Regions from separate parts of the Dactylosporangium sp. CA-139114 genome, predicted to be linked through region 1. Evidence: riboswitches for the same ligand, from Rfam matches in the RefSeq annotation. Region 1 holds a riboswitch; the other holds the start of a gene.
What was found. A riboswitch is a leader RNA that binds a small molecule or an ion and turns the genes downstream of it on or off. The one in region 1 is predicted to bind glycine.
Positions count from the first base shown of each region.

Region 2: linked by a shared signal. The riboswitch ahead of gcvP (aminomethyl-transferring glycine dehydrogenase) and the one ahead of ACQP2P_RS12820 (L-serine ammonia-lyase) in region 1 are both predicted to bind glycine.

Region 1 is NZ_CP192080.1:2,826,052-2,840,673, forward strand. It holds gene eda (bifunctional 4-hydroxy-2-oxoglutarate aldolase/2-dehydro-3-deoxy-phosphogluconate aldolase) at 1-448, shown strand, start outside; gene ACQP2P_RS12805 (sugar kinase) at 445-1,551, shown strand; gene ACQP2P_RS12810 (LLM class flavin-dependent oxidoreductase) at 1,548-2,381, opposite strand; gene ACQP2P_RS12815 (AbfB domain-containing protein) at 2,579-3,415, shown strand; glycine riboswitch at 3,450-3,540, shown strand; glycine riboswitch at 3,545-3,646, shown strand; gene ACQP2P_RS12820 (L-serine ammonia-lyase) at 3,685-5,025, shown strand; gene ACQP2P_RS12825 (MMPL family transporter) at 5,042-7,231, shown strand; gene ACQP2P_RS12830 (low temperature requirement protein A) at 7,242-8,474, shown strand; gene ACQP2P_RS12835 (zinc-binding dehydrogenase) at 8,415-9,263, opposite strand; gene ACQP2P_RS12840 (TetR/AcrR family transcriptional regulator) at 9,286-9,915, shown strand; gene ACQP2P_RS12845 (aldo/keto reductase) at 9,972-10,796, shown strand; gene ACQP2P_RS12850 (type 1 glutamine amidotransferase) at 10,793-11,662, opposite strand; gene ACQP2P_RS12855 (FMN-binding protein) at 11,761-12,189, opposite strand; gene ACQP2P_RS12860 (ferredoxin reductase family protein) at 12,186-13,550, opposite strand; gene ACQP2P_RS12865 (methyl-accepting chemotaxis protein) at 13,661-14,622, shown strand, end outside.
Region 2 is NZ_CP192080.1:3,846,362-3,860,983, reverse strand. It holds gene ACQP2P_RS17540 (prolyl oligopeptidase family serine peptidase) at 1-1,504, shown strand, start outside; gene ACQP2P_RS17535 (MFS transporter) at 1,501-2,766, opposite strand; gene ACQP2P_RS17530 (hypothetical protein) at 2,911-3,576, shown strand; partial or broken gene ACQP2P_RS17525 (chorismate-binding protein) at 3,862-4,572, opposite strand; partial or broken gene ACQP2P_RS17520 (aminodeoxychorismate component I) at 4,726-4,854, opposite strand; gene ACQP2P_RS17515 (DUF5999 family protein) at 5,516-5,731, shown strand; gene gcvP (aminomethyl-transferring glycine dehydrogenase) at 5,753-8,578, opposite strand; glycine riboswitch at 8,658-8,756, opposite strand; partial or broken gene ACQP2P_RS17505 (nucleotidyltransferase domain-containing protein) at 8,790-9,455, shown strand; gene ACQP2P_RS17500 (nucleotidyltransferase domain-containing protein) at 9,504-10,238, shown strand; gene ACQP2P_RS17495 (class I SAM-dependent methyltransferase) at 10,235-10,930, shown strand; gene ACQP2P_RS17490 (hypothetical protein) at 10,890-11,921, opposite strand; gene ACQP2P_RS17485 (CDP-alcohol phosphatidyltransferase family protein) at 12,051-12,599, shown strand; gene ACQP2P_RS17480 (DUF881 domain-containing protein) at 12,596-13,444, shown strand; gene ACQP2P_RS17475 (small basic family protein) at 13,441-13,773, shown strand; gene ACQP2P_RS17470 (DUF881 domain-containing protein) at 13,776-14,471, shown strand; gene gcvH (glycine cleavage system protein GcvH) at 14,500-14,622, shown strand, end outside.

The DNA of each region.
Region 1 (14,622 bases):
CCCCGGCATGCTCGTGGGCGCGGGCACCGTGATCAACGCCGCGCAGGTCGACCGGGCCGTGGCGGCGGGCGCGCGGTTCGTCGTCAGCCCCGGCTTCAGCGCGTCCGTGGTGGCGCGCTGCCAGGAGCACGGCGTGCCGGTGTTCCCCGGCGTCGCCTCGCCGTCCGAGATCATGCAGGCCCTGGACGCCGGCCTGGACACCGTGAAGTTCTTCCCCGCCGAGCAGCTGGGTGGCGTGCCGATGGTGAAGGCCCTGTCGGCCCCCTTCCGCACCGTCCGGTTCGTCCCCACCGGTGGCGTCAACACCGCCAACCTCGCCGACTACCTCGCGGTCACGTCGGTGCTGGCCGTGGGCGGGACCTGGATGGTCGCGCCCGAGCTGCTGGCCGCCCGCGACTGGGCCGCCGTCACCAGCCGCACCCGAGACGCATTGGAGCAGGCCCGATGATCACCGTTCGACCGGCCGCCGAGTGCCGCTACGACCTCGTCTCCCTCGGCGAGGTCATGCTCCGCCTCGATCCGGGCGAGGGCCGCATCCGCACCGCCCGGCAGTTCCGCGCGTGGGAGGGCGGCGGTGAGTACAACGTGGCCCGCGGACTGCGCCGCTGCTTCGGGCTGCGCACCGGGCTCGTCTCCGCGTTCGCCGACAACGACGTGGGCCGGCTCCTCGAGGACCTGATCCTGCAGGGCGGCGTGGACACGACGTTCGTGCGCTGGATGCCGTACGACGGGATCGGCCGGACGGTCCGCAACGGCCTCAACTTCACCGAGCGCGGGTTCGGGGTGCGCGGCGCCGTCGGCGTCTCCGACCGCGGGCACACCGCGGCCGCCCAGCTGCGCGCCGGCGACGTGGACTGGGAGCACCTCTTCGGCGAGCTGGGCGTGCGCTGGCTGCACACGGGCGGCATCTACGCGGCCCTGTCCGAGACCACCCCGGACACGATCGAGGCCTGCCTGACCGCCGCCCGCCGGCACGGCACGGTGATCTCCTACGACCTCAACTACCGGCCGAGCCTGTGGAAGGCGATCGGCGGCCAGGAGCGGGCCCGCGAGGTGAACCGGCGGCTGGCCGGCCTCGTCGACGTGATGATCGGCAACGAGGAGGACTTCACCGCCTGCCTCGGCCTCGAGGTGCCCGGCACCGACATCCACGCGGGGGCGCTGGACTCGGCGAACTTCCGCACGATGATCGCGGCGGCGGTCGCGGCCTACCCGAACTTCCAGGTCGTCGCGACCACCCTGCGCGGGGTGCACACCGCCACGGTGAACGACTGGGGCGCGATCGCTTGGTGGAAAACGGCGTCCGGCGGGGAGTTCGCCGAGGCCACCCACCGCCCGGCCCTGGAGATCCTGGACCGGGTCGGCGGGGGCGACAGCTTCGCCTCGGGCCTCATCTACGGGCTGATGACCTTCGGCGACCTGAAGACGGCCGTCGAATACGGCGCGGCCCACGGCGCCCTCGCCATGACCACGCCCGGCGACACCTCGATGGCCAGCCTCAAGGAGGTCGAGGCCCTGGTTGCCGGGGCCGGCGCGCGGGTGCAGCGCTAAAGCAAAGAAGCCAGGAGCTCGATCTGGTCGGGGTCGTCGCCCCAGCAGTAGAGGACCAGCTCGTCGGCGCCGAAGTCGCGGTACGCGGCCACGGTGTCGGCGAGCTCGTTCGCGTCGGCGATCGGCTCGCCCCAGCCCTCGCGGCCGGTGAACGCGTAGTACGCCGCGATCGCCGACCGGGCCCGGGCGACCGACTCCGGCGAGCCGGCCGCGGCGTTGACCTGGCAGACCAGCCGCGGGCGACCGGGCCGGCCGGCCGCCGCCCACTGCTCGTGCACGGTGCGCACGAGACCGCCGGCCCACCCCAGCGGGGCGGCACACAGGAACCCGGCTCCGTGGCGGGCGACCCGGGCCAGCGCGGGCGGCGCGAACCCGCCGACGAGCAGTGGCGGGCCGCCCGGGGTGACGGGGGAGGGGCCGATCGGCGCGAGCGGGTATGCGGATCCGGACCAGATGGCCGCGAGGTCCGTCAGCGTCCGGTCCATGATCGCGCCGCGGCGGTCGAGGGGAACGCCCGCGGCGGCGTGGTCGTCGTCGCGGCCGCCGATGCCGACGCCGAGCCGGAGCCGCCCGCCCGACATGCGGTCCAGGGTCGCGGCCTGCTTGGCCAGCAGCGCGGTGGCGCGCAGCGGGGCGAGCAGCACCTCGGTCTGCAGCCGGATGCGGGTGGTGGCGCCGGCGAGGGTGGCCAGCGCGACGAGCGGCTCGGGGTTGTCGTAGGCGAGGCGGTCCAGCAGGGCGACGGTGGCGAAGCCGGCCGCCTCGGCGCGGCGGGCCCACTCGGGCAGGCGCGCGGGGTCGCTGACGGGCAGGCCGAGACCGATTTCCATGTGGTACTCCCAGAAGCAAGAACGGCAGCGAGCAGTGCTGTCGCCACCTCCTCCCCGCGACTGCTGCGGGGTCCCGCGCCCGTTCTGCGACGTGTCCCGGGGGCGCGGAACGCGGAGTTCCAAGGCCGACTGTACCAGCCCAACAAATCAAAATATTTACAACAATGAAATGAACACAGTCCACCGCGCCCCGCAGCGTGCTCATCCACCTGGGCACCAACGACGTGGTGCAGAACTACGACCTCGGCAACGCGCCCGCGCGCCTGTCCGCGCTCATCGACCACGTGCGCACGGCCGCGCCCGGCGCCGACGTCTTCGTCGCCTCGATCATCCCGCTGGCCGACGCCGGGCGGGAGGCGGCCGCGAACGCGTTCAACGCCACCATCCCCGGCATCGTGGCCGGCAAGGGCGCCAAGGTCCACTTCGTCGACATGCACGCCGCGCTCGGCCCCGGCGACCTCGCCGACGGGGTGCACCCGACCCGGGCGGGCTACGACAGGATGGCCGCGCGCTGGGCCTCGGCCCTGGCCGCGGTGCCCGGCTCGGCCGGCGACGACGGGGCCGCGACCACGCTGCCGGCCGGCTCCTCCATCTCGCTGCGGGCCACGACGGCGTGCTGCACCACGCGGTACGCCCGGCACATGAACGGCCTCGGCTACACCGAGACGGTGTCGTCGGGCAGTGACCAGCTCCTGCGGCAGGACGCCACCTGGCGCGTGGTGCCCGGCCTCGCGGGCGGGTGCTACTCCCTCCAGGCGAGCAACTACCCGGGCTACTACCTGCGCCACCAGAACGGCCGGGTGAAGATCAGTGCCGACGACGGCACGGCCCTGACCCGCGCGGACGCGACCTGGTGCGCGAAGACGGCCCCCGGCGGGGTGCGGCTGGCGTCCTGGAACTTCCCGGGCTCCTACCTGCGCCACATCAACGCGGAGCTGTGGCTGGCCACGCCCGGCGGCACCGCGGCCCAGGACAGCGCCGGCAGCCTGGTTGCCGACATCACGTGGGCCGTTGCCGCGCCCTGGGCCCCGTAGTACGGTCGGCCCGACAACCGCATACCGCGCTGCTCGACCCGCGACGGGAGAGTCCCAGGGAATCGGGACGCCGAAGGAGCAACTCCTCCCCGGAATCTCTCAGGCCCACGTACCGCCGCGGGAAGGCGACTCTGGAAAGCCGGGACGCCGCGTCCCGCGCCCACGGTGCAAACCGCCGGCCACCCTACGGGCGGCCGTGCCGGTGAAGCTCTCAGGCATTCGATGACAGAGCGGGGAGGCCCACCCGAGTCCTCGACCAGGGAGCCTCCGTGACGCTCAGCGCGTTCGACCTCTACTCCATCGGCATCGGCCCGTCCTCCTCGCACACGGTCGGGCCGATGCGCGCCGCCCGCCGCTTCGTCACCGGCCTGGCCGAGGCCGGGCACCTGCCGCGCACCGGCCGCGTCAAGGCGGAGCTCTTCGGCTCCCTCGGCGCGACCGGGCACGGCCACGGCTCGGCCCGGGCGGTCGTGCTGGGCCTGCGGGGCGAGGACCCGGCGACCGTGGACACCGGGACCGAGGTGGCGCTCGACGGGCGGATCGCGCTGCTGGGCGAGCACGACATCCCCTTCAGCGCCGACGCCGACCTGGTGCTGCACCGCCGCCGCAGCCTTCCCGAGCACCCGAACGGCATGCGCTTCACGGCCTGGACCGAGGCCGGCGAGGAGCTGCTCACCCGCACCTACTTCTCCGTCGGCGGCGGCTTCGTGGTCGGCCCGGACGGCGCGGTCGCCGAGGCCGAGGTGCCGGTCAAGTTCCCGTTCACCACCGGCGCCGAGCTGCTCGCGCACTGCGAGGGCCGCTCGATCTCCGACGTGATGCTGGCCAACGAGCTGGCCTGGCGCTCGGAGCCGGAGATCCGGGCCGAGCTGCTGCACATCTGGTCGGTCATGCGGGAGTGCGTGCACAACGGCTGCACCCGGCCCGAGGGGGTGCTGCCGGGCGGGCTGAAGGTGCGCCGGCGGGCGCCGCGGCTGTTCGCCGACCTGAGCGAGAAGTCCGACATGTCGGACCCGCTGCACGTCATGGACTGGCTGAACCTCTACGCTCTGGCGGTCAACGAGGAGAACGCGTCCGGCGGCCGGGTCGTCACCGCCCCGACGAACGGCGCGGCCGGCATCATCCCGGCGGTGCTGCACTACTACACGAAGTTCGTGCCGGGCGCGGACGACGACGGCGTGGTCCGGTTCCTGCTCGCCGCCGCGGCCGTCGGGATCATCATCAAGGGCAACGCATCCATCTCCGGGGCCGAGGTCGGGTGCCAGGGCGAGGTCGGCTCCGCCTGCGCGATGGCCGCCGCCGGGCTCTGCGAGGCCCTCGGGGGCACGCCCGGCCAGGTCGAGAACGCCGCCGAGATCGGCCTCGAGCACAACCTCGGCCTGACCTGCGACCCGGTCGGCGGGCTGGTGCAGATCCCGTGCATCGAGCGCAACGCGATCGCGAGCGTCAAGGCGGTCAACGCGGCCCGGCTCGCGCTCAACGGCGACGGCGCGCACCACGTCACCCTCGACAAGGTCGTGCGCACCATGCGCGAGACCGGGCGGGACATGTCGGTGAAGTACAAGGAGACCGCCCGGGGAGGCCTTGCCGTCACCGTGATCGAGTGCTGATGCGAAGCTGTGCGGCATGGCGTTCGGCGCGATGGCGAGGATCGGTCGGTTCTGCTTCCGGCACCGCTGGTCGGTGATCGGGGTCTGGCTGGTGGTGGTCGTGCTCGGCGGGCTCACGTTCGGGCCGGTCTTCAGCGCGATCGCGGACGCGAGCAACCCCAGGCACGTCGAGGCGATCGACGGGCTGGACGCCATCGCGACCGGCAACGACTCCAGCGGCACCGTCGTCGGCCTCGTCGGCCACGTCGACCCGCAGGCCCCCGCCGTGCGCACCGCCGTCGGCGCCGCGGCCGCCGACCTGGCCCGGTCGGCCGGCGTCACCGCGGTGGACACGCCGTTCTCGGTGCCGGCCGCGAAGGCCCCCGCCTACCTGGCCACCGACGGGCGCGGCCTGCTGGTCGTCGCGACCCTCGCCAAGCTCGACATCGGCGAGCGCGACGCCGTGCTGGACACCCTGCGCACGCGGCTGCACCGGCTCGACGCCGAGCTGGCCGCGGCGGGAGTGCCGGACGCGACGGTCGAGGTCGGCGGCAACCCGGTGCTCAACGCCGACGTGCGCGGGGCCCAGAAGCGCGACCTCGCCCGGGCCGAGCTGGTCTCGCTGCCGCTCACCCTCATCGTGCTCGTGTTCGTCTTCGGCGGCCTCGTCGCGGCCGGCCTGCCGGTGCTCGCCGCCGCCGTTTCGGTGGCCGCGTCCATGCCGCTGCTGTGGGTGTTCAGCCGCGTCAGCGACCTCGACCAGAACGTCGTCACCGTGGTCACGCTGCTCGGGCTCGGCCTGTCGATCGACTACGGGCTGCTGCTCGTGGCCCGCTACCGGGAGGAGGTCGCGGCCGGCTTCGAGCCCCCGGAGGCGATCGGCCGGGCCTGGGCGACCGCCGGGCGGACCATCTTCTTCAGCGCGCTCACCGTCGCCGCGGCCCTGTCCGGCCTCATGATGTTCTCGATCCACCAGCTCGGCGCGCTCGGCGCCGGGGGCGTGTCGATCGCCGTCGTCGCGATGCTGGCCGCGCTGACGTTCACCGCGGCGCTCATCGGCCTGTTCCACCAGCGCATCAAGCCCCGCGCGAAGCAGGCCACCGTCCGCGACGGCGAGCGGGGATTCTTCGCGAGCCTGTCGCGGTTCGTCCAGCGCCGCCCGGTGCTCATCGCGCTCGGCACCACCGTGCTGCTGCTCGCCGCCGGGTCACCGCTGCTGGGGCTCACGCTCAAGCTGCCCCGGCTCGAGGGCGTGCCGCGCAGCATCGAGTCGGCCCGCGTCGCCGACGAGCTCGGGTCGCGCTTCGGCCGCGCGTACCGGCCGGTGGTGACCGTCGTGGCCCGTACCGATGCCGCATCGCTCGACGCGTATGCCGCCCGGTGGGCGTCCGACCCGGCGGTGGCCGGCGTGCAGCCCGCCAAGGCCGCCGGACCGGGGGTCGCGACGGTCGATCTCGCCCTGCGCGGCGGGTCCGAGGACGACGCGGCCCAGGGGCTCGTGCACCGGCTGCGCGCCGACCGGCCCGCCGGGGTGCAGTCGTGGGTGGTCGGCGACGCCGCGATCCTCATCGACCTGGTCGGGCTCATCGCCGGCGACCTGCCCGGCGCGGTGACGGTGACGCTCGTGGCGATGGTGCTGCTGCTGTTCGCGATGACGGGGTCCCTGGTCGTACCCGTGAAGGCCGTGCTGGCCAACGTGGTGTCCCTCGGGGCCACGTTCGGTGTGATGGTCGCCGTGTTCCAGCACGGCTGGGGATCCGGAATCCTGCACACGCTCACCGTCGGCGGGCTGGACCCGTTCGTCGTGGTGATCGTGTTCGCCTTCGCGTTCGGGCTCTCGATGGACTACGAGGTCTTCCTGCTGGGGCGGATCAAGGAGTACGTCGAGCGCGGCGACGACACCGACACCGCCGTGCGCCGAGGCCTGCAGCACACCGGCCGGATCATCACCTCCGCCGCGCTGCTCATGGTCGTGGTCTTCGCCTGCTTCGCCGCGGCCGACCTCGGCCAGATCGAGCAGGTCGGGATCGGGCTGCTCACCGCCGTCGTGGTCGACGCGACCGTGGTGCGCTGCCTGCTCGTACCGGCGACGATGACGCTGCTCGGGCGCTACAACTGGTGGGCGCCCGGCCCGCTGCGGCGCCTGCACGCGCGCATCGGGCTGCGGGAGCACGCGCTGCCCACGGCCGCGCCCGCCCGGACCGCGGAGCCGGTCGCCATCGATTAATGTGACGATCATGTCCGCCCCCGCAAGCGCCGAGGAACGCCACGCGACCTGGCTGGAGCTCTTCTTCGACCTCGTCATCGTCGCCGCCGTCGCCCAGCTGGCGCACCTGCTGCACGAGGACGTCACGTGGGAGAAGGTGCTGCTCTTCGGCGTGGCGTACTACGCGATGTGGAGCGTGTGGACCGCGTTCACCCTCTACGCGAACGTCACCGGCATCCGCACCCGCCAGCGGGCCATGCTGCTGGCGATGTTCGGCATCGCGGTGATGGCCGCGTCGATCCCGCTGGTCGAGCGCGACCAGCCGGCCGCGTTCGTCCTCGCGTACGTGTACTGCCGCTTCCTGAGCATCAACTCGTTCAAGCGCGAGCACCGGATCGTGACCGAGTGGCCCGGCGTGCAGCAGGCCGTCGGCGTCATCCCGTGGATCGCGTCGCTGGGCTTCGAGACCCCGACCCGCTACTGGCTCTGGCTCGCGGGCATCGCCCTGGACCTCGTCTTCTCCATCGCCCGCGCCCGCGACCCGCAGGCGCTGCTGGCCGAGGAGCGCCGGGACCGCGAGCGCTCGCTGCGCCGCCACCACCGCGAGGCCGAGATCGCGCAGCTGGACCGGCTCGAGGCCGCGCGGCCCGACCGGCCGCACCTCGGCGAGCGCCTCGGCCTCTTCGTGATCATCGTGCTCGGCGAGGCGGTCGCCCAGCTCGTCAACGCCGCCGCCGGGGTCGAGGACTGGCGCAGCGGCCTGTGGTTCGTGGTCGTGCTCGGCTTCGGGCTGCTCGTCGCGCTGTGGTGGCTCACGCTGCGCTACGGCCCGAGCGCCGCCCCGACCTACGGCATGCGGGTGTTCACCCTGCGCCTCACCATGCCCGCGCACTACCTGACGACGGTGTCCATCGTCGTCATCGCGGCCGGCCTGGGCTCGGCCGCCGCCCACCCGCAGGGGCACGTCGAGACGGCGACACGGCTCGTGCTGTGCACCGGCGCGGCCCTGTACTTCCTGACCGCGACGGCGATCGGCGCGCGCGGCGGGGCGAGCTGGCGGTGGGTGCTGGGCTGGGGCGTGCCGTCGGTGCTCGTGTGCGTCGCGGCCGGGATCTTCGGCGGCCCGCTGCCGGCGGCGGGGCTGCTCGGCGTGGTGCTGGCCGCCGCCCTGTGGCACATCGCGTACCGCCGGGTCAGTGGGGTCTCAGCGGCCGGTCCGCACGACGACCCGGCCGAGGTTGCGCCGGCGGGCGACGAGGTCTAGCGCCGCGCCGAGGTCGTCGAGCTCCTGGTAGCGGGGGCTGATCCGGCCCGCGGCGAGCAGGTCCCACAGCTCGGCCCGCCACCCGTCCACGACCGCCGGCCGGAGCCGGTGCCACAGGCCGACCGTGAACCCGGTGACCGTGCGGCCCCCGCCGAGCAGCTCGCCCGCGTCGAGCGTGCCGCCGCCGGCGCTGAACGCCACCAGCCGCCCGAACGGCCCGAGCGCGCCGGTCCCGCGCCGCAGCACGTCGCCGCCCACGCCGTCGAGCACCACGTCGACGGGCGCGCCCCAGTCCTCGTCGTAGGTCGCGCACTCGTCGGCGCCGCACGCGCGCACGAATCCGGCCTTGCCGCCCGGCCCGGCCACGCCGACGATCCGCTGCGCACCGAGGGTTTTCGCCAGTTGTACGGCCAGATGCCCGACCCCGCTCGCCGCCGCCGTCACGAGCACCGATTCCCCCGCCCGGAACCCGGCGGCGCGCAGCGCCCCGAGCGCGACCAGCCCGCCGCGCACGACGGCGAGCGCGGTCCCCGCGTCCGGCTCCTCCGGGATGCGGTTGACGAGCCCGGGCACGCCGATCACCCGCTCGCCGTAGGCCCCCGCGAACACCACCCCGCCGACCCGATCGCCGGGCGCGAACCCGTCGACCCCGGCCCCGGCCGACTCGACGCGCCCGACGATCTCGCCGCCGGGGTCGGCGCCCGGATCGTCGCGGAGCACGCGGAGGAGCGCGACCCCGACCCCGGCCGCCTCGACGCGGATGACCAGCTGTCCCGCCGCCGCTTCCATCGACACCCCCTAGACTTCAACGGTGTTGAAGTCTCTGCGATACTCGGGCGTGCCGTCAAACCGATTGGACCGCGACCGGGTGCTGGCCGCCGCCCTGGAGCTGCTGGACGCGGACGGGCTGGAGGCGCTGAGCATGCGCCGGCTGTCGTCCGCGCTCGGCGTGCAGAACGGCGCGACCTACTGGCACTTCCGCAGCAAACAGGCGCTGCTGGAGGCCATGGCCGACGCGCTGATCGCCGGGGTGGCCGCGGGCGGGCCGCCGGTGGCCGAGCTGGCGCGGCGGCTGCGGCGGGCGCTGCTGTCCCGGCGCGACGGGGCGCTGCTGTTCTCGGGCCGCTTCTTCCCGCTGCCGAACGCCCTCGCCTACGGGGAGGCGATGATCGCGGCCCTGCGCGCGGGCGGCCTCGGCGCGCGGGAGGCGGCGTGGGCGGCGGACACGGTGACGTACCACGTGATCGGCCACGTCATCGAGGAGCAGATGGCCGCGTCCCAGCCCGACCCGGCCGCCGCGGCCGGGCGCCTGACCACCGCCGTCGACCCGGCTCGGCACCCGAACCTGGCCGCGGCGCTGCCGCACGTGGCGGCGCCCCACCCGGAGGAGCACTTCGAGTTCGGGCTGCGCATCGTGCTCGCCGGGATCGGTGCCGCGTGAGCGCCGGGGTGTGGCCGCTCGGGGATCTCGTCGTGCGGCGGGTCGGATTCGGCGCGATGCGGTTGCCGCAGGTCGGGGCGGCCTTCGACCCGCGGGCCGTGCCCCGCGACCGGGAGTCGGCGATCGCGGTGCTGCGCCGGGCCGTCGAGCTCGGCGTCAACCACGTCGACACCGCGGCCTTCTACTTCTCGCGGCTGCGCTCGGCGAACGAGCTCATCAACCGGGCCCTGGCGCCCTACCCGGACGACCTCGTCATCGCCACCAAGGTCGGGCCGCGCCGGGACGCGGCGGGGGAGTCGCTGCCCCGGGCGCGCCCGGAGCAGCTGCGGGGCGAGGTCGAGCGCAACCTGCGCGAGCTCGGCCGAGACCACCTCGACCTGGTCAACCTGCGCGTCGGCGGCCCCGGCCCGATCGCCGAGCACTTCGGGGCCCTGGCCGAGCTGCGCGCCGCGGGACTGATCCGGCATCTCGGCGTATCCGGGGTGAGCCCGGAGCAGCTGGACGAGGCCCGGGCGATCGCCCCGGTGGTGTGCGTGCAGAACGCCTACGGCCTGGGCTTCCGCGCCGGGCAGGACGCCCTGGTGCGCCGGTGCGGGCGGCTCGCCATCGCCTACGTCCCGTTCTTCGCGCTGGCCCGCGAAGGCCGCGAGCGCGGCGCGGGCGTCGCCGAGCTCGCGGAGGTCGCGGCGGTGGCGGCGGCCCGGGGCGCGACGGCGGCCCAGGTCCGCCTCGCGTGGGCGCTGCACCAGGGCCCGCACGTCCTCGTGATCCCCGGCACCGGCAGCGTGGCCCACCTCGAGCAGAACGTGGCCGCCGGCTCGCTGGAGCTGGCCCCGGATGAGCTCGCGCTCCTGGACGCGGCCCACGAGCGGGCCGGCTAGACGTGCAGGGCGGCCGCGGTCGGCGGGGACATGGCCGGGGCCACGTAGTAGCGCAGCCAGTTGTCCAGCAGCGTTCGCATCCGGGCGCGGATGTCCCGGTCGGCCCAGTCCAGGGACTCCAGGAAGGCCGCGTAGTCGAGGTCGGACGGGCCCAGGTGGCCCTCGGCGATCAGCTGCCGCCGCCGCACCTTGGCCAGGGCCGCCGCGATGCCAGAGGTCATCTCCGGGTGGATCTGCAGGGTGCGGGCGGTCGCGCCGATGGCCAGGGCCTCGTTGCGGTACACGCCGTAGGCCAGCTCGGTGACGGGGCCGAACTCGCTGACGGGCGGCACGTCGTAGACCGCGTCCACGTGGGACGTGAAGACGTCGAAGGAGTCCGGCAGGCCGCGGAAGAGCGGGTCCCGGCGGCCCTCGGGGGTCAGCGTCAGCGTCTCGATGCCGAAGCGGCGGCCCTGGTGCCCGACCTTGGACACGGCGCCGGCGACCTCGGCCTTGGCCTGGTGGGACCAGCAGACGTGCAGCTCCGGCACGCCTCGGCGCTGGGCCGCGGCCAGGAACTGCTTCACCCGGCGAATCCACGGCAGCTCCTCGTAGGAGGAGTGGCCCGAGCCGCCGCCGATGATGCCGTGCGCCTCGATCGTGTCCGGCAGCGCCTCGCCGTCGGCCACGTTCACGCAGTGGATCTGGTCCGGCGACAGGCGCGTCACCTCGGCGATCCAGTCGCGGTACGGCGGCAGCCCCATCTCCCGCACCGGCGCCTGCTCCTGCGTGTTGAGGAAGAGCAGGCGGCACCGCTGGCGGACGTGCAGCGGGCGCCGGGCGCCGCCGAGTCGGGCGGTGGCGCGGTGGTCGACGGTTGCCGTCATGCTGGGCCTGCTCCCGAGAAGACGTCGGCGGACTTGGCCGATTGTGGAGCATAGCGTGACGGCCGCGCGCCGGTTCCCCCGAATATCGTCTCCCGGCGTCAGCCGATGCCGGCGGCGTCCAGGGCGGCCTGGAGCGAGGTCTTGTACCCCTCGCTGGTGACCGTCGCGCCCGAGACGGAGTCGATGTCCGCGCTCTGCGCCTGCAGGGCCTCGGTGCGCAGCCGGGGCAGGGCGTACGCGTTGATCTGCTGGTCCCGCCGGTTGGCCGTGGGATAGGTGACCGCCTCGACGTCGGTGATCCGGCCGCCCTCCACGGTGATGCGCACCTGCACCGGGCCCCACCGCGTCGACGCGGTCGAGCCGTCGTACGTCTTGCCGGAGCCGGCCGCGGTGCCGGGGCCGGCCGGAGTCGTCACGCCGGCCGGGGCGCCACCCGATGACGGACGGTAACTGAACAAGAACACGAGCGCGACGGCGGTGGATGCCAGCCAGAGCACGATGCGGCGCATCGACGCGTCCCCCCTCACCAGGCGAAGCGTTCGGTGTGCAGCCGGTCGGCGGGCACCCCGGCGGAGCGGGCCTCGCGCACGACCGTCTCCGTCCAGTCGTCGGGGCCGCAGACGTAGACCTGAGGCCCCGCGATCCCGGGCACGAGCCCCGCCAGCGAGGCGCCCGCGGCCGGCGCGGGCAGCCACGAGCCGGGCGCGCGCCGGCCCACCAGCGGCACCAGGCGGACCCCGCGGTGCCGGGCGAGCCAGGCGAGCTCGTCGCGGAAGGCCAGGTCGGCCTCGGATCGGGCGCGGTACAGCAGCGTCGCCTCCCCGTCGGCGTAGGGCAGGTCCCAGAGCAGGGCGAGCAGCGGGGTGACGCCGATGCCGCAGGCCACGAGCGTGACGGGGCCGCCGCGGTACGACTCCCCGGTCAGCCGGCCGTAGGGGCCCTCGATGAGCACCCGGGTGCCCGGCCGCAGCGCCGCCACCCGGGCACTGCCGTCGCCGAGGTCCTTGACGGTGATGCGCAGCAGGCCGGAGCGGGGCGGGCCGGACAGCGAGTAGGGGTGCGCCCGCGACCAGCCCGGGCCGTCGAGGAAGCGCCACAGGAAGAACTGCCCGGCGCGCACCGGCAGCCGGTCGAGTCGCTCACCGTGCAGGTACACCGACGTCAGCCCCGGCCCCTCGGCGCGCACCTCGCCGACCCGCAGGGCGTGGCGGCGGCTGCGCCACAGCGGGATTCCCACGCGGTAGAGCAGCACGGCTCCGGCGGCCGCGGCGTAGAGCGTCCACCAGTAGGCGCGCGCGGCGGCCGAGCCGATGAAGTCCGCGCCCGTCCACAGCTGGTGCGGCAGGGCCAGGCCGACGCCGAGGTACGCGTACAGGTGCAGCAGATGCCACGACTCGTAGCGCAGCCGGCGTCGGGCGGCCCGCAGCGACGTCACGGTCACCATCGCGAGCGCGGCCGTCCCCGCCGCGGCCAGCAGCATGCCGGGGTAGCCGGTGACGAGGTCCCACAGCTGTGCGAAGGGGTTCGCCCGTCCGCCGGCGTAGCCGGGCACGACCAGCACCACGTGCAGCACCATGAGGTTGCACGAGGTGAACCCGACCCAGCGGTGCCAGCGGGCGAGCCGGTCCTGCCCGAACGCCCGCTCCACCGCCGGGATCCGGGCCAGCAGCAGCACCTGCAGCAGCATGAGGTCGCCGGCGAGCAGCCCGAAGAGGCGGGCCGCGGCCGTGACCGCCGCCCAGCCGCCCCCGGCCAGCTCGCCCGCGCCGCCGTCGCCGACCCACAGCCCGGCGACCACGAGCAGGCTCGCGGCCGCGGCGATCCCGGCGGCGTCGGCCCACCACCACGGCGTCCCGGCGCGCCGGACCGGCACGGCGTCGGTAGTCATGCGCTCAACCATCTCGGAGCTTGTTGCCCGTGTGCTGTGGCGGGACTGGGAGTTGCCTGTGCGTGCCAAACGGCCACGGTGAAACCTGAGGAAGTTTTACGGTGGATCATGTGAGTGTTCGGGTCAAGATTCTCGGGGCGATCGCCGTGGCCGCGGCGGTGGCCCTGGTCATCGGCGTCACCGGGCTGCTGGCGCTGCGCAACGCCAGCAACGCGGCTCAGTCGATCTACAGCAGCAACCTGCTGACCATCAACGCCGTCAGCGACCTGCGCCTGGCGGTAAAGCAGGCGCGGGTCGACCTGGCCAACAACATGATCTCGTCGGACGCGGCGGCGCAGCAGCAGTACGCGGATGCCTTCGCCGCCGACGTCAAGACGTTCGGGGCCGCGCTGGACAAGTACCGCGCCAGCGACCCGGCCGCCGGTCAGCAGGTCGGCGACGAGCTCGAGTCGAACTGGGCCGCGTACGTCCAGATCGCCACCACCACCCAGCTGGCCAACGCGAAGGCGCGCGACTTCACCGCGTGGCAGCAGACCCTCGAAACGCGGATCCGCCCGATCTACACGAAGATCAGCGAAGCCCTGGACACCATGTACTCGGCCGAGAGCGCGGCCGCCGCGAAGGCGGCCGCCTCCGCCCGCTCCAGCTACAGGCGCAGCCGCGAGATTTCGCTCGCCCTGCTCATCGGCGGGCTCGTCGTCGCGCTCGTCGTCGGCTGGCTGGTGGCCCGCGCCATCATGCGCTCGCTCGAGCGGGTGCAGGCGGTCTGCGACGGGCTCGCGGCCGGCGACCTGACCCGCGTGGCCGGGCTCGCCTCGGGCGACGAGCCGGGCCGGATGGGCCGGGCGCTGGACTCGGCGATGGAGCGGCTGCGCACCACGGTGTCCACGATCGACCGCTCGGCGACCGCGCTCGCGGGCGCGTCGGAGGAGATGCACTCGGTGTCGGCGTCGATCGCCTCATCCGCCGAGGAGACCTCGGCACAGGCCAAGGCGGTCGCGAGCGCGGCCGAGGAGGTGTCGGCCAGCGTCGGTACGGTCTCCGCCGGCAGCGAGCAGATGGGCGCCTCGAT
Region 2 (14,622 bases), 1.0 Mb from region 1:
CGACTCGATCTTCGTCGGCACCGACACCGGCCCCGGATCGATGACCTCCTCGGGCTACCCGCGCCAGGTGCGGGCCTGGCGGCGCGGCACCGCCGTCGCCGACGCGCCGGTCGTGTTCGAGGGCTCCCCCGACGACGTGTCCGTCCGCGCCACCTCCGACCCGTCGGTCGACGGCCGCCGCGCGATCGTCCGGCAGGCGACGGACTTCTTCAACGCCCGGCGGTACCTGCTCGTCGACGGCGAGCTCACCGAGCTCGACGTCCCCGAGGACGCCGGCGTCGACATCCACCGCGAGTGGCTGCTGGTGCGGGTCCGCACCGACTGGCCGGTCGCGGGCGTGACGCATCCGGCGGGCACCCTGCTCATCACCCGGCTGGAGTCGTACCTGTCCGGCGACCGCACGCTCACCCCGCTCTTCACGCCGGACCCGCACACCTCGCTCAGCTACGCGGAGTGGACCCGCACGGGCCTGATCCTGGTGCTGCTGGCCGACGTGCGCAGCCGGCTGGAGCTGCTGTCCTTCGCGGACGGCGAGTGGCGCCGTCAGGTGCTCGGCACCGAGCTCGGCCAGACCGACGTGTGGACCACGAACCAGGACGCCGACGAGCAGTACCTGCTGCTGTCCAGCGGCTTCACCCTGCCCCCGACGCTGCGCCACGGCGTGCTCGGGTCGGCCGAGGGGCCCACGATCCTCAAGCAGGGCCCGGCGTACTTCGAGACCGACGGCATCGAGACCCGGCAGTTCTTCGCCACGTCGGCCGACGGCACCCAGGTGCCCTACTTCGTGGTCGGGCGCCCCGGCGCCGGACCCGGCCCGACCCTGCTGTCGGGCTACGGCGGTTTCGAGGTGTCCCGCGTCCCGACGTACAACTCGATCATCGGCCGCGGCTGGCTCGCCCGCGGCGGCACCTACGTCGTGGCGAACATCCGCGGCGGCGGGGAGTACGGGCCCGCCTGGCACCGCGCCGCCCTGCGCGAGCGGCGCCCCCGCGCCTACGAGGACTTCGCGGCCGTCGCCGGCGACCTCGTCGAGCGCGGCATCACCACCCGCGAGCAGCTCGGCGCCGAGGGCGGCTCCAATGGCGGGCTGCTCATGGGCGTGATGCTGACCCGCTACCCGGAGCTGTTCGGCGCGATCGTGTGCGCGGTGCCGCTGCTGGACATGCGCCGCTACCACCTGCTGCTCGCCGGGGCGTCATGGATGGCCGAGTACGGCGACCCCGACGACCCCGAGGACTGGGCCTACCTCTCGCTGTTCTCGCCGTACCAGAACGTGCGCGACGCCGTGCCGTACCCGCCGACGCTCATCACCACGTCGACCCGCGACGACCGGGTGCACCCCGGGCACGCGCGCAAGATGGTGGCGCGGCTGCGCGAGCACGGCAAGAACGTCACGTACTACGAGAACATCGAGGGCGGCCACGGCGGGGCGGCCGACAACGCGCAGCTGGCCTTCAAGTGGGCCCTCGCGTTCGAGTTCCTGTGGCGGACGCTCGCGCCTTAGGCCGGGGCGAGCGCCAGGTCGTCCGCCGCGATCCTGCGGCGGGTGGTGCGGCGGTAGCGGTAGACCTGCACGGCGCCGGCGATCCACAGCAGGTACTGCACCGCGAACGCCCAGCGGAACGCGGACAGCGTCGGGTGCTCGGCGCCCGGCGCCGTCCGCACGTCCAGGATCACGCCGACGGCGATGACGAGCACGATCGAGGCCGCGAACCCGCCGACGTTCACGATGCCGGTCGCGCCGCCGATGCGGTCCGCGGGGTTGAACGAGCGCGCGTAGTCGAAGCCGATCATCGAGCCGGGCCCGTTCACCGTCAGGACCAGCACCAGCACGGTCAGCAGCCACAGCGGGGCGCGCCCCGGCCACAGCAGCACCACGGTCCAGGCCAGCGCGGACGCGCCGACGATGCCGAGGACGAGGGTCGAGCGGTGGTACGGCAGCCGCCCGCAGAAGTGCCCGATCGCCGGGCCCATCACGAGGCCGCCGACGGTGAGCAGCGACAGCAGCACCGCGGCGGTGTCCGGGGCGAGGCCCTCGCCCTGGGTCAGGAACGGATACCCCCACAGCAGCGCGAACACCGAGCCGGAGAACTGCGTGACGAAGTGCGTCCACAGCCCCAGCCGCGTGCCCGGGTGGTCCCAGGAGTGCCGCAGGCCGAGCTTGCGCGGCGGGCCGCCGGCGGTCTCGGCGGCCTCAGCGGTCTCCGCGGTCTCGGGCTGGTCGCGCAGGGAGACCAGGACCAGCACGACCGCCACGGCACCCAGCCCGGCCGCGCCGAGGAACGTCGCCGTCCAGCCGGCGTGGCGCAGCAGGAGCACCAGCGGTACCGCCGACGACAGCGCGCCCAGCTGCCCCAGCATGCCCGTGAGCTGCACCATGAGCGGGTTGCGGCGGGGCGGGAACCACATCGCGACGATCCGCAGCACGCTGATGAACGTCATCGCGTCGCCGACCCCGATGAGCACCCGGGCGCCGATCGCCGTGCCCACGTCGCCGGCGAAGGCGAACACGAGCTGCCCGGCGAGCATGAGCGCGCCACCGGCGGCGAGCAGCCGGCGGGAGCCGAACCGGTCCAGCAGCACACCGACCGGGATCTGCATCGCCGCGTACACGGCCAGCTGGGCCACGGAGAGCGTGGACAGCAGCGCCGTGCCGACGCCGAGACGCTGCGCGGCCTCGACCCCGGCGACGCCGAGGGAGGAGCGGTGGAAGACGGCGACGGCGTACGCGAGGAGCCCGACGGACCACATGATGTAACGGCGCATAGCGTGACCAACGCTATCGGCCCATGGGCGGGATGCGGGGTGAGTGTGACGGCCCTCAACTGTGGGTTTGCAGACACCGCCTACGCTGTCGGGGTCTGCTTTGCCGTTTCTCGTCCGGTTGACACGCACCAGGGGAACCCCGTCATGACCGACCCGACCGCCCTGACCGAGCGCCCGATCGCGTGGGAGCACTCGGGCGACGGCGAGTTCCCGTACCACGCCGAGGTCGACGGCCGCGCGCTGACCGTGCGCGTCAACGACTTCCCGGCGGAGCCGGTCTACACCCTCATCGTGGACGGCGCGGAGCTGGCCGATCTCGACGACTGGCCGCGGCCGTGGCGGCGGCCGCCGCTCCCGACCCATCTGCTGGACCTCGTGGCCCGCCCCGTGACGGCGGAGCTGCTGGGCACCTGGGCCCGCCGCGTGTGCGGCGTGACCACGGAGCACGCCGCCGAGGTCGCCGACCTGCTGGGCCTGCCCGCCCCGACCCAGGACGAGCTGGGCCGCCTGTTCGTGCAGCCCAGCCCGCCCGGGACCGCGTGGTTGCAGCTGTTCATGAACGACCGGGCGGGCCTGGCCTCGGTGGAGGTCCGCTTCGCCGAGCCGTCGCTGACCCGGGCCGACCTGGACGCGTGCTTCGGCCCGAGCGCGAACCTGCCGCGGGTGCACTGGGACTCCCCCCACGTGACCGCGCACCGCATCACCACGCCGGACGCCCCGCTGTCGTGCACCCTGTTCGCGTCCTTCGACGAGGCCGCGGGCCCGGCTTCCCGCGCCTTCCAGATCTCGCTGCGCCGCGACCACCACTGAGCGTGCCGACCCCTTCGACGCTCCGGATCGACCGCCATGATCAGTTAGGTGGCGGAGGGTAAGCTTAGGTAAGCAAGATGAGCCCCGGCCGACCGACCCGCATGCATCCGCGAGGCCGCGGGGTCACCAGCCCAACCACGCAGCGCCCGCTCGAACAGGTCCGTCTTCGCCGCCACCCCGACCACCCCGACCACTCCGACCACCTCGACCACTTCGACGACCTCGATCCGACCACTCCGACCACCTGGGCCGCCCGGTCGCGGTCCCCGGACGAGCCCGCCGCGGTCACCAGCCGCGCAGCGCCCGCTTGATCGGGGCCGCCTTCGCCGCCGCCTCGGCCACCTCGGCCACCGGGTCGCTGTCCCAGACGATCCCGCCGCCGGCCCACAGGTGCGCCCGGCCATCCGCGACCGCCACCGTGCGGATCGTGAGGCCCAGGTCGACCTCGACGCGGCCGAAAGGCGCACCGGGCCCCGGCGCCCCGTGCCCGATCCACCCGCAGGCGCCCATGCTCGGGCCGCGGCCGACGGGCTCGAGGCGCGTGGCCACGTCGATCGCGGCGAGCTTCGGCGCGCCCGTCACCGAGCCGCCCGGCCAGACCGCGGCCAGCAGCTCGGCCAGGCCCACGCCCGGCGCGAGCCGCGCGCTGACCGTCGACTCGGCCTGCCACAGGCCCGACCAGCGGCGCAGCGCGAACAGCTCGTCGACGCGCACCGAGCCGACCTCGGCCACCCGGCCCAGGTCGTTGCGCTCGAGGTCGACGATCATCACGTGCTCGGCGCGCTCCTTCGCCGAGGCCAGCAGCTCGGCCCGGCCCTGTGCCGTCGCCGGGCGGGTGCCCTTGATCGGGCGGGTGACGGCCCGGCCGCCGGCCACCGCCACCAGCGTCTCCGGCGACGCCGAGGCGACCCACCAGCGCTCGCCGCGCAGCACGCCGCCGTAGCGGGCGCCCGGGAGGGCCGCGACACGCGCGAGCGCGGGCCCGGGGCCGGCGCCGAGACCAGGGCCGAGGCTGCCTCCGGAGCCGGAGCCGGAGCTGAGGCCGGAGCCGGGGCCGCGGCTACCGCCGGGGCCGGGGTTGGGGCTACCGCCGAGGCCGGGGTTGGGGCTGCTGGGGCTGCCACCGGGGCCAAGGCCAAGGCCGATCCCGAACGGGGCGCTGGTGTGCCCGACGAGGTTCACGACGTACACGTCGCCGCGCGCGATCGCCGCCCGCACGCCGCCGACCGCCGCCGCGTGCTCGGCCTCGGTCCAGCTCGGCGTCCACGGGCCGAGGAAGGCGACACCCCCCGGTGAACCAGCCGAAAAATCGGATATTTCCGAAACGCCCGGGGAATCGGCAGCACGGGGCGGGGCCGATTCGCGCCATGTGCATGAAGAGGCAAGTCGCCCCGAATCCGGAGAATCCGCAGCCGGGGCCGGTGCAACGTTCATGGTTCCGGGTGACGAATAGGCGACAGTTGTCCCGGGCGCGGGTGACCGGCGAGGGCCGTGCGAGTACGCCACCGCCACCAGATCCGGCACGGAGGGTGCCGGCGACGGGGTCACGGAGGGTGGCGACAGGAGGACCGAAATCCCACAGGTGAACGCGTCGGTGACGGTGGGTGACGCCGAGAGATCCGCAAAATGCACGCCGTGCGACGCGGCGAACTCGATCAGTAATTGAAGAGGGTCTCCGCCGTCCCGGGAATACCATTCAAGGCGGGAGCGCTCCCAGACGCGGGCTCTACACGCGCCGGGTAACCCGGGCGGGTGAAGATCCACTGTCCCGGGCTCATACCCGACGACCGGTCCTAGTGTGCTCATACGAAGGGTGGATTATCCCCAAGTTGTGCCGTCACATGTTCGGAATAGTGTCGTTGGCCGTAGTAGCGTGCATCACTGGTCATGTGAAGAACCCCACAGACCTCAATTGAATCTCTCAAATCGGAGACCCCCGATGCTCTGCCAGCACCAGCCCCCCTGTCCCACCGCCGAAGACACCGACCGCGAGGCCGCCCGCGTCTCCGCGAGCCACCCCGAGCAGGGGTGGAGCCTGCTCTGCAACGGCGTCATCGTCTTCGAGGACACCGGAGAGCTTCTGCCCGATTGCTCCGTGATCGAGCCTCACCGCGGCTGGGCGCCGCACACGCTGGTGGGCGCCGCGCCGCGGTAACACTCCGTAGCTACGGGGAAGTCACTCTTCGTAAGCGGAGGCTGGAGGGCAGGAGCACACCAGGTTCCGGTCTCCGTAGCTGTCGTCGATGCGGCGCACCGGCGGCCAGTACTTCGCCTCGCGCGAGGCCGCCGTCGGGTAGGCCGCCACCGACCGCGGGTAGGCGTGCTCCCACGAGTCGTCCGTCACCACCGCCGCCGTGTGCGGCGCGTTCACGAGCGGGTTGTCCCCGGCCGGCCACTCGCCCGCCGCCACCCGATCGATCTCCGCCTTGATCGCGATCATCGCGTCGCAGAAGCGGTCCAGCTCGCCCAGGTCCTCGCTCTCGGTCGGCTCGACCATGAGCGTCCCGCTCACCGGGAACGACATCGTCGGGGCGTGGAAGCCGTAGTCGATGAGCCGCTTCGCCACGTCGGCGACGGTCACGCCGCTGGCCTTGGTGATCCCCCGCAGGTCCAGGATGCACTCGTGCGCGACGAGGTGCTCCGCGCCGCTGTAGAGCACCGGGTAGTGCTCGCGCAGCCGGGCCGCCACGTAGTTGGCCGCCAGCACCGCCGTCGCCGTCGCCTTCGCGAGGCCGTCGGGGCCCATCAGCCGCAGGTACGCCCACGGGATCGGCAGGATGCCGGCCGAGCCGAACGGCGCCGCCGAGACCGGGCCGACCGGCGCGTCCGCGGCGAGGAACGGGTGCGAGGGCAGGAAGCGCGCGAGGTGGGCGCGGACCGCGACCGGCCCGACGCCGGGGCCGCCGCCGCCGTGCGGGATGCAGAACGTCTTGTGCAGGTTGAGGTGCGACACGTCGGCGCCGAACTGCCCGGGCTTGGCGAAGCCGAGCAGCGCGTTGAGGTTGGCCCCGTCGACGTAGACCTGGCCGCCGGCGTCGTGCACCTTCCCGCACAGCTCGGCGATGCCGGTCTCGTACACGCCGTGCGTCGACGGATACGTGACCATGATGGCCGCGAGCCGGTCGCGGTGCTGCTCGATCTTGCGGTCGAGGTCGGCGAGGTCGACGTTGCCGAGCTCGTCGCAGGCGACCACGGCGACCCGCATCCCGGCCATGACGGCGCTGGCCGCGTTGGTGCCGTGCGCGCTGGACGGGATCAGGCACAGGTCGCGCTCGGTGTCGCCGCGGTCGTGGTGGTACGCCCGGATCGCCAGCAGCCCCGCGAGCTCGCCCTGCGATCCGGCGTTGGGCTGCAGGCTCACGGCGTCGTAGCCGGTGACCTCGGCGAGCCAGCGCTCGAGATCGGCGATGAGGCGGCGGTACCCCTGGGTCTGCGCGTCGGGCGCGAACGGGTGGACGTTCGCGAACTCGGGCCAGGTGATCGGCTCCATCTCGGTGGTCGCGTTGAGCTTCATGGTGCAGGAGCCCAGCGGGATCATGCCGCGGTCGAGCGCGTAGTCCTTGTCGGAGAGCCGGCGCAGGTACCGCAGCATCGCCGTCTCGGAGCGGTGGCTGCTGAACACCGGGTGCGTGAGGTAGTCCGACGCGCGGCGCAGCGGCGCCGGGACCGTGTCGGCCGTGTCGAGCGCGGTGACGTCGGCGTGGGCGAGGCCGAAGGCGGCGAGCACGTCGCGCAGGTGCCCGAACGTCGTGGTCTCGTCGCAGGCGATGCCGACCCGGTCGGCGTCGACGAGGCGCAGGTTGATCCCGCGCGCCGCGGCGGCCTCGACGATCTCGCCGGCCCGCCCCGGTACGACCGCCGTCACCGTGTCGAAGAAGGCCCGGTGCTCGACGGTCACCCCGCCCGAGCTGAGCCCGGCGGCGAGGCGCACGGCCATGTCGTGGGTCCGCGCGGCGATCTCGCGCAGCCCGTCGGGGCCGTGGTAGACGGCGTACATGCTCGCGACGACGGCGAGCAGCACCTGCGCGGTGCAGATGTTGCTCGTCGCCTTCTCGCGGCGGATGTGCTGCTCGCGGGTCTGCAGCGCGAGGCGGTAGGCGGGGGCGCCGCCGGCGTCCTTGGACACGCCGACGAGCCGGCCGGGCAGGGTGCGCTCGAGGCCCTGGCGGACCGCGATGTACCCGGCGTGCGGGCCGCCGAAGCCCATCGGCACGCCGAAGCGCTGGGCGCTGCCGACGGCGACGTCGGCCCCGATCGCGCCGGGCTCACGCAGCACGCAGAGGGCGAGCAGGTCGGCGGCGACGGTGGCGATCGCGCCCCGCTCGTGGGCGAGGGCGATGAGGGCCTCGTGGTCGCGCACGGCCCCGGAGGCGCCCGGGTACTGCAGGTGCAGCCCGAAGAACGCCTCGGGAAGCTCCTCGACGGCGAGGTCGAGCACGCGCACCTCGATGCCGAGCGGTTCGGCGCGGGTCCGGATGACGGCGAGGGTCTGCGGGAGCACGTCGGCGTCGACGACGTACACCTCGGACTTCACCTTCGACGAGCGCCGCGCGAGGGTCATCGCCTCCGCGGCCGCGGTCGCCTCGTCCAGCAGCGACGCCCCGGAGACCGGCAGCCCGGTGAGGTCGGCGACGACGGTCTGGAAGTTCAGCAGCGCCTCGAGCCGGCCCTGGGAGATCTCCGGCTGGTACGGCGTGTACGCCGTGTACCACGACGGGTCCTCGAGCACGTTGCGCAGGATCACCGGCGGGGTGTGGGTGCCGTGGTATCCGAGGCCGATCATCGACACCAGGGTCCGGTTCGCCGCGGCGAGGGCGCGCAGCTCGGCCAGCACCTCGGCCTCGGACGCGGCGAGCGGCAGGTCCAGCGGCTTGTGCCAGCGGATCGAGCCGGGGATGGCGGCGGTCATGAGGTCCTCGACCGTGGAGTATCCGACGGTCTTGAGCATCCGGGCCTGCTCGTCGGCGCTCGGGCCGATGTGCCGCGCGGCAAAACTGGTCATGGGCCACACTCTCTGGGCGGATCGCGGGACAGGGGGCGAACGTGCGCTCCTCCCCCTCTGTCGCAGACTCCAGAGGTGCCAACCCGCCGCGGTCCTTTTGCCTGAGAGGTTCCGGGGAGGATTTGCCCCTTCGGCGCCGCTGCTCGTGCTGCACAGCGGTCTCTCCCGCGCGGGTATTGCCGGCACGACTACCCTACCAACAGTGCAGGACTTGACCATCGTGGCGAAGCACACGATCTACTCCGCGGTGGTCGGCTCCCGCGCCTACGGGCTCGACGGCCCGGACTCCGACACCGACCGGCGGGGCGTGTTCCAGACGCCGAGCGACGCCTTCTGGTCGCTGGACAAGCCGCCCAGCCACGTCGAGGGGCCGCTGCCGGAGCAGTTCTCGTGGGAGGTCGAGCGGGCCTGCACCCTGGCCCTGGCGGCGAACCCGACGGTGTGGGAGTGCCTGTGGTCGCCGCTGGTCGAGCACGTCACCGACGCCGGCCGCGCGCTGCTGGCGCTGCGCCCCGCGTTCCTGTCCCGCCGCGCCGCCCGCAGCTACGGCGACTACGCCCGCGACCAGCTCAACACGCTCACCTCGGTGCGCGCCCGCACCGGCGAGGTCCGCTGGAAGCAGGCGATGCACATGGCCCGCCTGCTGCGCGCCGGCGCCCACGTCCTGCGCACCGGCGAGGTCCTGGTGGACGTCGCCCCCTGGCGCGACGAGCTCCTGGCGATCCGCCGCGGCGAGCTGGGTTGGGAGGACTTCCAGTCCCTGGCGGCGTCGCTGGCGGCCGGCCTGGCCGCCGCCGAGTCGGCGTCGACGCTGCCGCAGGAGCCGGACCGGGAGGCGGTCGAGCGTTTCCTGTTCGCACTGCGAACGGCCGCGCTCGCGCGGCCCGGGCCGGTGCGGGCCGCTCAGCCCCCGGCGCCGGACGGCATCCCGGACTGGGCCGGCGCGGTGGCCGACGAGCACCCGTATCCCCTCGCCTTCGCCACGGTCAGCGGCGCCCACCTCTACGGCTTCGCATCCGTCGACTCGGACCTGGACCTGCGCGCCTGCCACCTCCTGCCGCTGGACGAGGTCGTGGGCCTGGACACCGGCCCGGACACGGTGGAGATGGGCGGCGAGCGCGAGGGCATGGAGCTGGACATCGTCAGCCAGGAGCTGGCGAAGTTCATCCGCCTCCTCCTGCGCCCGAACGGCTATGTCCTGGAGCAGCTGCTCTCCCCGCTGGTCATCCGCACCAGCCCCTTGCACGACGAGCTCAAGGCCCTGGCCCCGCACTGCCTGACCCCGCAGCACGCCCGGCACTACCTGGGTTTCGCCTCGGGCCAGTGGCTGCTGTACGCCAAGACCGGCGAGCTGAAGCCCGCCCTCTACACCCTGCGGGTCCTGCACACCGGCATCCACCTGATGCGCACCGGCGAGATCGAGCCGGACCTGCGCGTGCTCAACACCCTCCCCTACGTCCCGGACCTGATCGAGGCCAAGAAGGCCGGCGAGCACCACGCCCTGCCCGCGTCGCTGGTCGCGCCGGAGACCCTGGCCGCGGACGTGGCGCGGCTGACCGTGCAGCTGGAGTCGGCGCGGGACACCTCGCGGCTGCCCGCGACCCCGTCGGCCGCCCCGGCGCTGAACGACCTGCTGATCCGCACCCGGTTGTCCCGATGACCGGGCCGCCGCCGAGCAGGCCGCCGGAAGGGTCGCCGGAAGGACCGCCGGGCCGGGCCGGGACCATCGCCGCCTTCCACGCGGGGCTCGGGCTGCACGGGCCCACGTGGCGGGCCGCCGGCTGGGGCAGCCAGGACCTGCAGCGCGTCCGCTTCGAGGCCCTGACCGGCGCCGCCGGCTACACGGGCGGCACCGTGCTCGACTGGGGCTGCGGCCCCGGCGACCTGTACTTCCACCTCCGCGCCATGCGCCTCCCCCTGCACTACACCGGCGCCGACCTGAACCCGGCCATGGTCGAGCTGGCCACGGCCCGCGGCGTCCCGGACGTCTCGCTCCTGCCGGTGACCGAGACCCCGGCGGGCCGCCACGACTACGTGTTCCTCAGCGGCGTCTTCCAGTTCGCCGACCCGGACGACCCGCTCTACTACCTCGGCATGTTAGAACACGCGTACGACATTGCCGGGCGGGCCGTGGCCGCGAACTTCCTCAGCGCGAACCGCCCGGCGGCCGCCCGAGCGCCCGACGAGCTCTACGCCGACCCGTCGGTCCTGATGCGGTTCGCGGCCGCGCTGACCGATCGGTGGCGCATCGACCACGCCTACCACCCGCAGGGCGCGGACTTCACGATCGCCCTGCTGCACGAGCCCCCGTTCAGCCGGCGCGGCACCGGGCCGAGTTCGGGTCCACCATGAGCAGCGAGGCGTCGACGGCCTCGAAGTCGGAGCCCTTCAGCGCCTTGAGCGCGTCGAGCTGGGTGTTGCTCCACTTCGCGTCCTCGGCGCCGGTGAAGTACCACGGGGAGCCGTTGTCGGCCAGGATCGCGCCGTAGGTCTTCAGCGCCTGCGCCACCGCCCGGGCCTGCGGCGGGAACTTCGCGATGTCCACCGACGCCTTGAGCCGGAACCGGGCGCCCATCGGCGGCAGCGCGGCGTCGGTGGCATCGGACGCGGCGTGGCGGGCCGGCCAGACGAAGGCCTTGCGGGTCTTCGGCGCGGTGAAGCGGATCGCGTGGTCGATCCGGCCCGCCGCGGCCTCCTCGGCGCGGGGCAGGCCGGGCAGGATCGGCAGGCCCGCGGCGTCGGCCGAGGTCCAGCCGCTCTTGCGCAGGGCGTTGCCGCGCAGGTCGTAGACGGCGCCGGAGCCCGCCTTCCAGGAGCCGTCCGGCTGCGGCGACGCGGCGTAGAGCTCGTACGCCTTGCAGGCCGCGGTGTCCTGGACGATCACGTGCCGGTCGCCGCCGGCGTTCGCGCCGCCCTCGACGCGCGCGTTGCGCGGGATCGGGTACGGGCCGGGGTCGCTCTCGCCGGCGTACTCGAAGGTGACCTTCACCTTGGCCTGGCCGGCCGGGACGTTCGTGACGGGGATGCCGGACGTCGTGCCGAAGTCGGGGTGGGCGTGCGCGGCGGCGCCGATGCTCGCCACCCAGGCCGCGGAGTCGCGGCTCACGGGCAGCCGGGACACGTCGGCGTGCCAGACGTTGTCGGCCGGGAAGATCGTGCACGGACCGGCGGAGGAGGGCGCCGGGGAGGCGTGCCCGAGGCCGCCCCCGGCCCCGGGGAGCGCGGGCGACGCGGCCAGCGCCGGCTGGGGCGTGGCCGGGGGCGGGGTCGCGGACGGCGAGCAGCCCTGCAGCACCGATGCCTGCAGTACCAGTGCCAGACCAACGGCCGTCGTCCGCCTCATGCCGCGCGACGCTACCCGGCGGGGCGCGGCGCCTCCACCAGGTCACCCGTGCGGGCTGTTAGCATTCCCCGCGTGGCAGACCGGCAGGGTCTCGGGCCGGTGCTCACCGTCCCGAACCTCATCAGCTTCATGCGCCTGCTCGGCGTGCCATTGTTCCTGTACCTGTTCCTCGCCACCGACGCCACCGGCTGGGCGGTCGCCGTGCTCGTCATCGGCGGGCTCAGCGACTGGGTCGACGGGTTCGCGGCGCGCCGGCTCAAGCAGGTCAGCCGCCTCGGCGAGCTGCTGGACCCGCTCGCCGACCGGCTGTACATCCTGGCCACCCTCTTCGCGCTGACGTTCAAGGACGTCGTGCCCTGGTGGTTCACGATCGCGCTGCTCGCCCGCGAGGCCGTGATGGTGCTGGTCCTCGTGGTGCTGCGGATCCTCGGCCACGGCCCGCCCCCGGTGCACTACGTGGGCAAGACCGCCACCGCGGTCCTGCTCATGGGCTTCCCGATGATGCTGCTGGCGCACTTCGCCGAGTCCACGCGCTCGTGGGCGCAGCCCAGCGGCTGGGCGCTGCTGTGGTGGGGCATCGTCCTGTACTGGATCGCGGCCGTGTTCTACGTGATCCAGGCCACCGTGCACGTGCGCGCGGGGCGGGCGGTGCCGTTGAAGGCCTCCAGCTCCTCGTGACCTCGCCCCGCCGCGACGACCTGCTCGGCGAGCTGTTCCGCAACCCGCTCGACCCCGGCTACGCGGCCGCGGCCGCCCGCCGCGGCGACGCCCCCGCGCCGCGCTCCGGCCGGTGGCTGACCGCCGTGGCGATGCTGGCCATCGGGTTCCTGCTGGCGGTGGCGTACCACCAGGTGGTGCAGGCCGCCCCGGGCACCTCGAAGGCGCGCGACGATCTCGTGGCCGACGTGCGCGCCCGCCAGAAGACCGCCGACGATCTGCAGCGGCGCGCCGCCGACCTGCGCGCGCAGGTCGACCGGGCCCGCGACGACGCGCTCGCCGACGGCGACAGCGCCGCCCGGCTGCGCGACCTGGCCGCCGGGACCGGCACCGGCAAGGTCACCGGGGACGGGGTGGCGGTCCGCATCGCCGACGCGCCGCCGCAGGTCGATCCGGTCACCGGCCGCACCCAGGACGAGAACCTCGGCGTCGTGCTCGACCGGGACCTGCAGGACATCGCCAACGGGCTGTGGCAGTCCGGCGCGGAGGCGATCGCGGTCAACGGCCAGCGGCTCACCGCGACCGGCACGATCCGGGCCGCCGGCGGGGTCATCCTCGTCGACTTCCGGCCCGTGACCAGCCCCTACGAGGTGACCGCGATCGGCCCGCCGGACCTCGCCGAGCAGTTCAACGCCTCGGCGACGGCGAAGCGGTTCACGCGGTACGTCGACGAGTACCGCATGCAGTTCGGCGTGAAGAAGCGCTCGAACCTCGCCCTCGCCGGGGCGGCCGAGCCGCCGCTGCGGTACGCCCGGACGCCCGCCCCGACCCCGTCGTCGACTCCCTCTGGAGGTCCCACGCGATGATCGCCGTGATCGCCCTGGCCATCGGCGTTGCGGCCGGTGTCTTCCTCGAGCCGTCGGTGCCGCTCGGGCTGCAGCCGTATCTGCCGATCGCCGTCGTCGCCGCGCTCGACGCGGTCTTCGGCGCCCTGCGGGCCAAGCTCGACGGCATCTTCGACGACAAGCAGTTCGTCGTCTCGTTCGTGTCGAACGTGCTGGTCGCCGCGCTGATCGTGTACCTGGGTGACAAGCTCGGCGTCGGCGGGCAGCTGTCCACCGGCGTCGTGGTGGTCCTCGGGGTGCGGATCTTCGGCAACGTGGCCGCCATCCGCCGGCACCTGTTCCGGGCCTAGCCGTGGGCAAGCCCGCGAACCTCGTCATCGCCCTGCTGCTGGCCCTGCTCGGCTTCGGCGTCGCGGTCCAGTTCAAGGCCGGCGGCAGCGATGCCGAGCTCTCCTCCGCCCGGCCCGAGGACCTCGTGCGCATCCTGTCCGACCTCGACGCCCAGCAGGACCGCCTGCGCGGCGAGATCAGCGACCTCGAGGACACCCAGCGACAGCTGGACTCGGGGGCGCAGGGGCGCGACGCGGCCCTGGCCGAGGCCCGCAAACGCGCCGACGAGCTGGGGATCCTCGCCGGCACGCTCCCCGCCGAGGGGCCGGGTCTGCAGATCGACCTCACGCCGGGCTCCGAGGCCATAAAATCCGAAACCGTGCTCGACGCCATCGAAGAACTGCGCGGGGCCGGGGCCGAGGCCATGCAGATCGCGGGCGCCGGCGGGCCCGCGGTGCGGATCGTGGCCTCGACGTACTTCGTGGACGCCCCGGAGGCGGGCAGGCTCGTGGTCAACGGGACGACGATCGCCGCGCCCTATACGATCACGGTCATCGGAGGTCCGGACACCATGCGGACGGCGCTGAACATCCCGGGAGGGGTCGTGGACAGTGTCCGCCAGCACGGCGGTACGGTTTCCGTGCGCGACATGGATCCCGTGCGCGTCAACGCGTTGCACAATGCCGGTGCGCTGCAGTACGCCAAGCCCGCACAGTAGTACCCAGCCGAGCGAAGAAGGACTTGACGTGATTCCCGACGATCTGCGGTACACCGCCGAACACGAATGGCTCGCCCCCGCCGGGGATGGCACGTTCAAGGTCGGCATCACGCATTACGCGCAGGACTCGCTGGGCGACATCGTCTTCGTC